3 regions of the Pseudoalteromonas sp. SG44-8 genome follow, and region 2 is predicted to be linked to each of the others. Evidence: predicted binding sites of a transcription regulator. Region 2 holds the regulator's gene; each other region holds the start of a gene.

Region 1 (3,284 bases), on a different contig from region 2:
AACGATTTCATCGGCAAGTAAGTCAGTGCCCTCAACCATTGACGCTAATGGAGTTTTCAATTCATGGGTAACATGGCGTAAAAAAGTATCTTTTTGTTGCTCTAATTGATGCAACTGCTCTTGCACCCATTGTAATTTATTTCCTAGTTCAACCAACTCAGCAGAGCCTTGTACAGCTATTTTTTGTTGCCAATGACCTTGCCCAAGCTTATCAATAACCGACGTTAATCCTTTTAAGCGACCACTTATACGCCATAAAAAACCACCACCTACTAGTAAAGTTAATGGGATAAGTGCTATTAACCAATTGATAAATGAGCTTTGCAAAGCTTTTAACTGTTGCTGATTTTTAGTTATTTGCAGCTCATTTTGATCTCTTAGCCACACCGTTTGACGCGCAATTAATTCACTCACAGGAATAAACAATTGCGCATCTTGTTGTCCTTCAGTAACGAGTTGAGTATGCGCTAATTGCAATACCTGTGCGAGTTGCTGCCATTGCTTAATATACTCCCCCGTAGAACTTATAAAAGTTAGTTCATCAATGCTTTGTAGTGATGATTGCCACTTATCAACAATCAATTCATCGAGTGATTCGCTTTTCAGCACCCAGTTTTGTCGCGTTGCGCGCTCTAAGCTATTGAGGTCTTGCTTAAGATTATTAAATGACTTGGTAATTTGATAATTTTCACTGACGATTTGTTGAGTTACTGCTAGCTGTTTATTCAGCGCATTTAAAAATACAATCACTACCAGTGATAATGGCAGCAGCGATAACAAAGTACTAAACAAAAACTGGCCTATTAAATTGGGTCGCCAACTAAGTAATGCACTGTACTTTTTAGCGAATGAGGCCACTATCGCCACTCCTTTAGTTAAAAGTCTGATTATGGAAGGTGTTACTTATACACTAGCTGAATCAATAAAAATAATGAATAAGGCGAACTGTGTAGCGCTATATAAAGCGACTGATGCTAAATTGAAACAACTTAACCAACTGTTTTTTAAAAACTTAATCAATACCCGTTAAAAGTTGTTGCAAAAAAGACACACTGCTCGGTCATTTTTTCCCACTTATTATCATGCAAAAAAATTAAACCACTGATATTTATACAATAAAAACAATTGGCATCGTTCTTGTAATATCCGTATCAACGACTGTTTATAAGGAAATAATATGAAAATATTAACACCGCTGTGCTTATGCATCAGCCTACTGCTTAGCTTTAACAGCTTTGCCATTGATGTCGAGGCCACCTTCGCAGAACTTGATAAAGACAGTAATGGCACATTGAGTGAAGCAGAAGCATCTGAAGATGCGGTATTACACGAAAGTTTTGAGCAAATTGACAAAGATCAAAATGGTCAAATTTCATTTGCTGAGTTTAAACAATTTTTGCAATAAATTTCCCAGAGGAAACACTGCTATGAAACAACTTATCACCGCTTTTTCACTGATGTTTTTAGTCATTAGCGCCACTGTTTTAGCATCACAATTAAACGTTAAGTTTGCGCAATTAGATACCGACTCTGACGGACAAATTTCATTGCTTGAAGCCAAGCAAAACAACACGCTATTAAAGCAGTTTACTGATCTTGATGATAATAACGACGAGCAATTATCTGAGCAAGAGTTCGCAAAGTTTAAATTTTAAAAGGCTTTAAAGTATTTGCCATAATCCCGGAGGGAATGTGTAAACGGATTTAATGTTGGGATTTAAATTATGGCAAATGCTTTATTCTTTTTATTGGTAGGATGTAAATAATGAAAAGCATATTAATAATATTAAGTGTGTCGCTAGCCACCAGTTTTAGCGCAATGGCACTGGATGTAAAACAACGTTTTGATCATTTAGATAGCAATAAAGATGGCTATTTAACGCATAATGAGCTTGAACCACAACCACAATTGTTGAGTAACTTTCAACGCTGGGACAAAAACCAAGACAATAAAATTTCCCTATCTGAATTTAAGCGTTTTTTAACTAATAACCTAGATTAACGAGTTTCCCCAATGAAATTTTGTACACAACTGGGACTAAGTTGGTTATTTGTCAGTAGCTGTTGCAGTTTTGCAACAACTGATAATATAGCAGAACAATTCAAAAACTTAGACCGCGATAACGACGGTCTTATCACGCGTTCAGAGTCAGCAAAAGATCCTGCCCTGTGGTCTCGTTTTAAAAACTATGACCGCGATAAAGATGGTAGATTATCACTGTCTGAATTTACTCTATATGCAAATAAATGAATAGCTAATTCATCAGCATAGTTGAAATGCACAACGATAAATAATTTATTATATTTAATTTGCAGACTCAGTATTCTCTGTTACTGTTTAACTAACAAAAGCAGAAAAAGAATTCTAACAATGAAATGCTTACTCGCCTGTTTAATCACTTTATCTTTACCTGTGCTAGCTGATACCACGGTGATCTACAATGCTAATGGTTACACTCCAACTTACAGTGGCCAATTACAGCAATTTTCTACACTGGTTATTAAAGATAGCAAAGTAGTAAAAGTAGGAGACGATAAACTAAAAGCGAGTTTCCCTAATGCTGCAGTATTTGATGCCGAGCAACAAACCTTATTACCTGGTTTAATTGACGCCCACGGTCATGTGATTGGACTTGGTAATAATTTAGCGCAACTCGATTTACGTGGCAGTACGTCGATTGCAGAAATACAAAAAAAGCTTGCTGTATTTGCTAAAAATAACCGGGGCTGGATTATTGGCCGCGGTTGGAATCAAGAACTGTGGCCTAATAAGCAATTTCCTACTGCTGCTGACTTAGATAAAGTTGTCAAAGATGTTCCGGTGGTGCTTTCTCGTGTCGATAGCCACGCGATTTGGGTTAATAGCAAAGCGATGGAGTTAGCCAAATTAACACCCACAGTACAGTCACCAGCAGGTGGTGAAATTATTCGCAACCAAGCAGGTCAACCTAGCGGTATTTTTGTCGATAAGGCCGAAAGTTTAATTACTGCACATATTCCTACGCCATCTGATCAAGACGTAAATAATACCTTAAATCAAGCTGGTCAACATCTGCTCAGCTTAGGTATAACCTCAACCCACGATGCTGGGATTGATAAACAAACATGGCAAGTTTACAAGCAAAGAGCTGAACAAGGCACCTTACCGCTGCGCATTGTTGCAATGCTAAGTGCAACAGATCCGTCCCTTGAAGATATGCTCAGAGCCGGTCGCTATAAAGATCTTAACGATTTCATGTCTATTCGTAGTGTAAAAATATATGCTGATGGTGCGTTAGGAAGCC
Region 2 (3,284 bases):
GACAGTAAAAAAGACAAACCTAAAGGGCAGCCATGAGTATATTAAAAGCTGAATTTTTAGCAAAAAGCTATAAAGGTCGCCAAGTTGTAAAAAGCGTGGGTTTAGAAGTTAGCGCAGGCAGCATTGTTGGCTTACTGGGTCCTAATGGCGCAGGTAAAACCACCACTTTTTATATGATTGTGGGTTTAGTACCTAGCGACAAAGGTAAAATAAGTATTGATGATAATGACATCACTTTACTGCCAATGCACAGTCGCGCACGGTTAGGGATTGGCTACTTACCACAAGAATCATCCATCTTTCGTAAGTTAACTGTTTATCAAAACCTGATGGCTATTTTAGAAACTCGTAAAGAGCTGAATAAACAAGCCAGAGAAGAAGCACTAGACAGCTTACTTGATGAGTTTAGCATTCAACATATTCGCGACAGCCAAGGTATGGCATTATCTGGTGGTGAACGTCGTCGAGTTGAAATTGCACGCGCTTTAGCCGCAAATCCAAAATTTATCTTACTTGATGAGCCTTTTGCTGGCGTTGATCCTATTTCAGTGTTAGATATAAAGAAGATTATTGAACACCTTAAAAACCGTGGTATTGGCGTACTTATTACCGACCACAATGTACGAGAAACCCTTGATGTTTGTGAAAAAGCCTACATAGTTTCTCATGGGGAGTTAATTGCATCAGGTACCCCTGAGCATGTACTTGCCGACCAAACAGTCCGCGATGTTTACCTGGGCGAGCAATTTAGGCTATAAAGCCACGCTCGGCTAAGTATCTGCTAGACTTAACGATGATAACAATAAAAGGATTGTTAGAGATACATGAGGCAATCACTCCAGCTGCGCATGGGCCAGCAACTTACAATGACACCACAGCTGCAACAAGCAATTCGCTTATTGCAACTCAGTACATTGGATCTCCAGCAAGAAATTCAAGAAGCACTCGACAGCAATCCATTGTTAGAGCTAGAAGAGCATGAATATTCAGACGACACGGCTGGTAAAAACGAACAAAAACAAGACAACGATGACTTAACTGTTAGTGCATCAGCAGACGACAAGCCCAGCGAATATGAACAAGAAAGTAGCGAAGCATTAAGTAAAGAGACTTTAAGTGACGAAATGGCTATGGACGTCACCTGGGACGAATACATGAGTGCTGCGCCAAATACGTCATCCGGCCCAATGCCTGAAGATGAGTCAATTTATCAAGGTGCTTCAACTGAAACCCTGCACGAATATCTGATGTGGCAATTACAGCTCACACCTTTTAGTCCAACCGATGAAGCTATTGCCATTGCGATTGTTGAAGCTGTTGACGATTCAGGTATTTTAACCTTGAGCTGCGAAGACATCGCAGAGAGCTTAAATCAAGGTAATAACGAAGAAGAAATCGAACTAGACGAAGTGCAAGCAGTGTTAAAACGCATTCAGTTATTTGACCCTGTTGGTATTGCTGCGCGCAGCCTACAAGAATGTTTATGTATTCAATTAAATCAATTTGATCCTGCAACTCCTTGGATTAGCGAGACTAAAATGATTTTAACTGATCATATCGATTTATTAGCTAGTCGTGACTATCGCACTTTGATGAAAAAGACTAAGCTTAAAGAAGATGAGCTGAAAGAAGTAATGACATTGATCCACAGCCTTAATCCAAAGCCTGCGGATACTATAGTACGCGAAGAATCAGAGTATGTTATACCTGATGTTTCGGTGAAAAAAATTAAAGGTCGCTGGGTGGTTGAACTTAATCCAGACAGCATGCCAAAAATTAGAGTGAACAGCCAATATGCGGCAATGTCACGCTCAGTAAAATCAAGCACTGACAGCCAATTTATACGTTCGCATTTGCAAGAAGCTAAATGGTTTATTAAAAGCCTAGAAAGTCGTAACGAGACGTTACTCAAAGTAACTAACTGCATTGTAAAACAACAGCAGGGATTCTTTGAGCATGGCCCTGAAGCAATGCGACCTATGGTACTAAACGACGTTGCTGAAATGGTTGAGATGCACGAATCAACAATCTCTCGCGTAACGACACAAAAGTACATGCATACCCCCCGTGGTATTTTTGAGTTAAAGTATTTTTTCTCAAGTCATGTAAGCACTGAGAACGGCGGCGAATGCTCTTCGACAGCTATTCGAGCATTGATCAGAAAATTGATCAGTGCAGAAAACTCAGCGAAACCATTGAGTGATAGTAAGATTGCAGATATATTGGCAGAGCAAGGTATCAAAGTAGCTAGACGGACTATTGCAAAATACCGCGAGTCGCTGGCTATTCCACCGTCAAATCAACGTAAAAGTTTGATTTAAGGCGTAAAATCACAAGAGGAAAATGCTTATGCAACTAAATTTAACTGGTCGTCACGTAGAAATTACTGATTCATTAAGAGACTATGTAAACAATAAGTTTGCCAAGCTTGAAAGGCATTTTGATCATATCAATAATGTCCATGTTATTCTTGATGTAGAAAAACTAAGCCAAAAAGCAGAGGCCACATTACATGTCAGTGGCGCTGAATTATTTGCCTCGACTGAGCACCAAGACATGTATGCAGCTATTGACGGACTAATCGATAAACTTGATCGTCAAGTAATTAAACACAAAGAGAAGCACGCTCGACACTAACACTATGAAATTAAGCTCACTTATTTGTCAGGACTGCAGTAAAGCTGCGGTCCTTTTTAATAGCAAAAAACGGATCATTGAATTTATAAGCCAATTGGCTCATGAACAGCTCCCTCAGCTATCACAACAAGAAATCCTCAACGCACTACTGTCGAGAGAAAAACTAGGTAGTACGGGTATTGGTCGTGGTATTGCTATCCCTCATGGCCGTATGAGTGGTGTTGAAAACCCGCTAGCAATAATTTTAGTGAGTGAATCACCGGTTGATTTTGATGCGATTGATAATCGCCCAGTTGATATATTTGTAGCCCTCATCGTACCAGATGGTGACAGCCAACTTCATTTGAAGACGTTAGCCACAATTGCTGATAAACTCAATAACAAAGATTTTTGTAAACAACTACGTAGCGCAAAAACAGACCAAGATTTGTATCATGTAATTGCAGCTCAATCGTAGTCATACCAATTGTATTGTATTGAATTAGAGAGTAATTATTGCAACAGGAAAATAGCTCTAGAACAAGGTGGAAATTATTTATATAGTTGTTCTATATAAATAATTTTAAACAAAGTTAGTGGGTTATTTAACAAGCAAGAATGAGCATGTTTTTAATAAAATTGGTATTAAATGAAGGAGAATTTACATG
Region 3 (3,284 bases), on a different contig from region 2:
CTTGAAAACCTAAATCCTCTAACTCATTTTTAATATCGTGAATACCTAAACGATTAGCAATCGGCGCATAAATCTCTAACGTTTCGCGGGCAATACGTCGACGTTTGTCAGGACGTAATGCTCCAAGAGTGCGCATATTATGAGTACGATCAGCAAGTTTGATTAAAATAACACGAATATCTTGTGTCATTGCCATAATCATTTTTCGATAGTTTTCAGCTTGGAATTCTTTTTTATCTTTAAAGCTGAGCTTATCAAGCTTGCTTACGCCCTCAACTAATTCGGCGACTGTCTCGCCAAAAATTTCGGCTAAATCTTGTTGGCTAAAGTCGGTGTCTTCAATCACATCATGCATTAATGCAGCCATTAACGTTTCGTGATCTAAATGCATACCAGCCAGAATTTGGCTTACTTCAACAGGGTGAGTAATGTAAGGTTCGCCACTTGAGCGAGTTTGACCCTCATGGGCCTCTCGGGCTACCACATAGGCTTTTTGTACCAGCTCTACATCAGCAGCAGGTAAGTATTCTGATATTTTCTTTTTTAGACCTTCAAAAAGATACATTCACACTCCAATGTTCTCGTGAAGCAAATAGGTAACGGTATGTTAAGAATATACGATGAAAAGAAGGGATTGCCAACGGCTAGAATAGAAATACTATACCGTTGGCTAAATCAGACAAGGAAGTCAGATTATTGGTTGCCGCCTACAATAGCTGCAACTGCAGCCATTTCAGCCGCCTCTTGATGTTGTTGCTCTTCACGATCAATAAGATCCATTGATGAGCTATCTACTAAACCAAGTTCAATTTCACGTAAAGCAACAACCGTTGGTTTATCGTTTTCAGGATCAACCAGTGGCTTTTTACCACCGACCGCGATTTGACGGGCACGACGGGCCGCAACTAAAATTAAATCAAAACGATTACCAATTGCATCTACTGCATCTTCAACAGTTACGCGAGCCATCTTAGCACTCCAAATAAATTTTTAAGCAAAGACGTAGTTTACTGCACCGAGTCAGATTCGCCAATAGCTTGTGGTTAATTTAAACAAATAAAATACTTACTGAACCCAAATTAGGATTTAACGCAGTAAGTCTACGAGTAAATCTTGATGGCGAATAGCTTGGCTTTGTAGCGATAAGCGTTTTGCCAATACGATCGTCTCAATTTCCTTCAGCGCAGTTGCAAAATCATCGTTAACCACGACATAGTCATATTCATTGTAATGAGACGTTTCAGATTGTGCTTTTGCCATGCGACCAGCAATGATTTCTTGTGAATCTTGGCCGCGATTATTTAAGCGCGCTTCAAGCTCAACTTTTGACGGTGGTAGGATAAAAATGGTTTCAACATCAGCGACCAGATCACGAACTTGACGTGCACCTTGCCAATCAATATCTAAAAATACATCAATACCTGCTGCAAGCTGCTCTTCAATTGCTTGCTTTGATGTACCGTAGTAATTATCGAACACTTGCGCCCATTCAAAAAAATCATTCTTTTCAATTAATGATTTGAATTCATCAACATTTACAAAGTGGTAATGCACGCCATTTGCTTCGCCCGGACGAGGCGAGCGAGTAGTATGCGATACAGATACTTTCATATCATTATACTTAGTTAACAATGCATTGATTAAGCTGGATTTACCCGCACCAGATGGTGCCGATAAAATAAATAAGTTTCCGCGAGAGTGTGCCATGGGTTTTTACCTAAAATAAACCGACTAGAGCTGCTAATAAGCTCCGCCTTAATTTTGGTATTGTACTTTATTTAGTGAAGTTTACTCAACTGCCGAAAGTATCCTAGTGAGGTGATTAAATTTTAACGTATTAATAACCGTATTTTTGTTACGGCAATGATGACTGTTTAAAAAACTCCCGCATTTTAACGATTATTTGTACTTAGTTGCATAATGCAAAAATGATCGTTGCAAGTTGCATCTTTCATATTCAACTTTATTTTATTTTGTTTTATTTCAATGTTTTATTTTTTGGAATGATGCCTGCATTGGTACAGTTACTTAATGATTGAGGGCTTACTAATGAGATTAACCCATTTAGCCACAGCGTGTTTAGTTTCACTTCCTTGTGCTGTATTTAGCCAGCCATTCGATAATTGCCCTAGTCAGGCATTTTTGATGCAGGATGCAAAGGCACAGCTTTACGGTATAGATTTAGTGTCGGCTAAACCTACGATTTTATCATCGGCTTTGACGTTTGCTAGCGAGGCAAATAATGAAAGTGTGAATGCCGTCGGTTTTAATTACAAAGACCAATACTTATACGGTTTTAGCCGACAATCGCCTAAAAGCGTGGTGCAAATTGGTAGCAACTACGAAATGAAGCGGTTAAATGTTACTGGCCTACCCGATACTAATTTTTATGTAGGTGATATTCAAGTGACTGGTGAGCAAGCAAATCAAAGTGCGATGTATTATGTATATACTCCCAATTTTGGTTTATATGAAATCAATCTAGAGGGTGATCTAGATGCCCCCATAACTGCTCGGCTACTACCTGCAACCGACACATGGAACTTAGGTATATTTGATTTTGCATTTCATCCGCAAAGTAACCTGTTATACGCAGTTGAATCAAATGGTGATTTGCATGAAATTAACGTTGCAGAAAATACTACCAAGTTTATTACTCAAGTTGATATTGGTGATGATACGGGCGCATTTGGTGCTGCCTATTTTGATATCAATGGTCAGTTTTATTTTAGTAATAATAAAAGCGGAAAAATTCACAAAGTTGATTTAAGTATTAGTCCTGTTGTTGGTTATACGCCTGTTGCTAATGTGTTTACATCGGGCCCTAAGTCAAGTCAGAACGATGGGGCTCGTTGTGCTATTGCCGAAGTTGAGGTAACAGATAGTTCGATTGATTTTGGTGATGCTCCTCTACCTTATAACACCAGTTTAGAGCAAAGCGGAGCCAGGCATTTATTCGATCCTAACAGCACTGGCAGTAATCTGATTTATTTAGGCGATACAGTCGATGGTGAAAATATCAATACTGATGCCGACTTAATCAATAACCCAGTTGATGCATCAGATGATGGGGTGAGCTTTGTGACGGCAATATCGGCGGGTCAAGATAGCCAAATTATTATAAACGCCTCTGCGAGTAGCTTTTTATATGCATGGTTTGATTGGGATCAAAATGGCGGCTTTAGTGAAAGTGAGCGCATAATAACTAAATATCAACTTAATCAAGGCGATAACAGTATTTTAATTAATGTACCTAGTAATGTTAAAGCTGGACAGACATGGGC

The links. The regulator sigma-54, encoded in region 2, starts transcription at its own class of promoters, with help from an activator protein. The targets are predictions, from matches to a motif close to GTTGGCACGNNNNTNGNNT.
Region 1: the regulator sigma-54 is predicted to act here: its motif matches at 1,125-1,143, upstream of H5163_RS06650 (EF-hand domain-containing protein).
Region 3: the regulator sigma-54 is predicted to act here: its motif matches at 1,998-2,016, upstream of H5163_RS10785 (LruC domain-containing protein).

Annotation. Positions count from the first base shown of each region.
Region 1 covers NZ_JACJEQ010000005.1:200,546-203,829, forward strand. Annotated here, with positions in the region: gene H5163_RS06645 (HAMP domain-containing sensor histidine kinase) at 1-861, opposite strand, end outside; gene H5163_RS06650 (EF-hand domain-containing protein) at 1,178-1,405, shown strand; gene H5163_RS06655 (hypothetical protein) at 1,428-1,655, shown strand; gene H5163_RS06660 (EF-hand domain-containing protein) at 1,766-2,002, shown strand; gene H5163_RS06665 (EF-hand domain-containing protein) at 2,015-2,251, shown strand; gene H5163_RS06670 (amidohydrolase) at 2,372-3,284, shown strand, end outside.
Region 2 covers NZ_JACJEQ010000036.1:23,766-27,049, reverse strand. Annotated here, with positions in the region: gene lptA (lipopolysaccharide transport periplasmic protein LptA) at 1-36, shown strand, start outside; gene lptB (LPS export ABC transporter ATP-binding protein) at 33-758, shown strand; gene H5163_RS18895 (RNA polymerase factor sigma-54) at 825-2,321, shown strand; gene hpf (ribosome hibernation promoting factor) at 2,350-2,637, shown strand; gene ptsN (PTS IIA-like nitrogen regulatory protein PtsN) at 2,642-3,094, shown strand; gene rapZ (RNase adapter RapZ) at 3,282-3,284, shown strand, end outside.
Region 3 covers NZ_JACJEQ010000011.1:28,230-31,513, reverse strand. Annotated here, with positions in the region: gene spoT (bifunctional GTP diphosphokinase/guanosine-3',5'-bis pyrophosphate 3'-pyrophosphohydrolase) at 1-565, opposite strand, end outside; gene rpoZ (DNA-directed RNA polymerase subunit omega) at 694-969, opposite strand; gene gmk (guanylate kinase) at 1,087-1,707, opposite strand; gene H5163_RS10785 (LruC domain-containing protein) at 2,050-3,284, shown strand, end outside.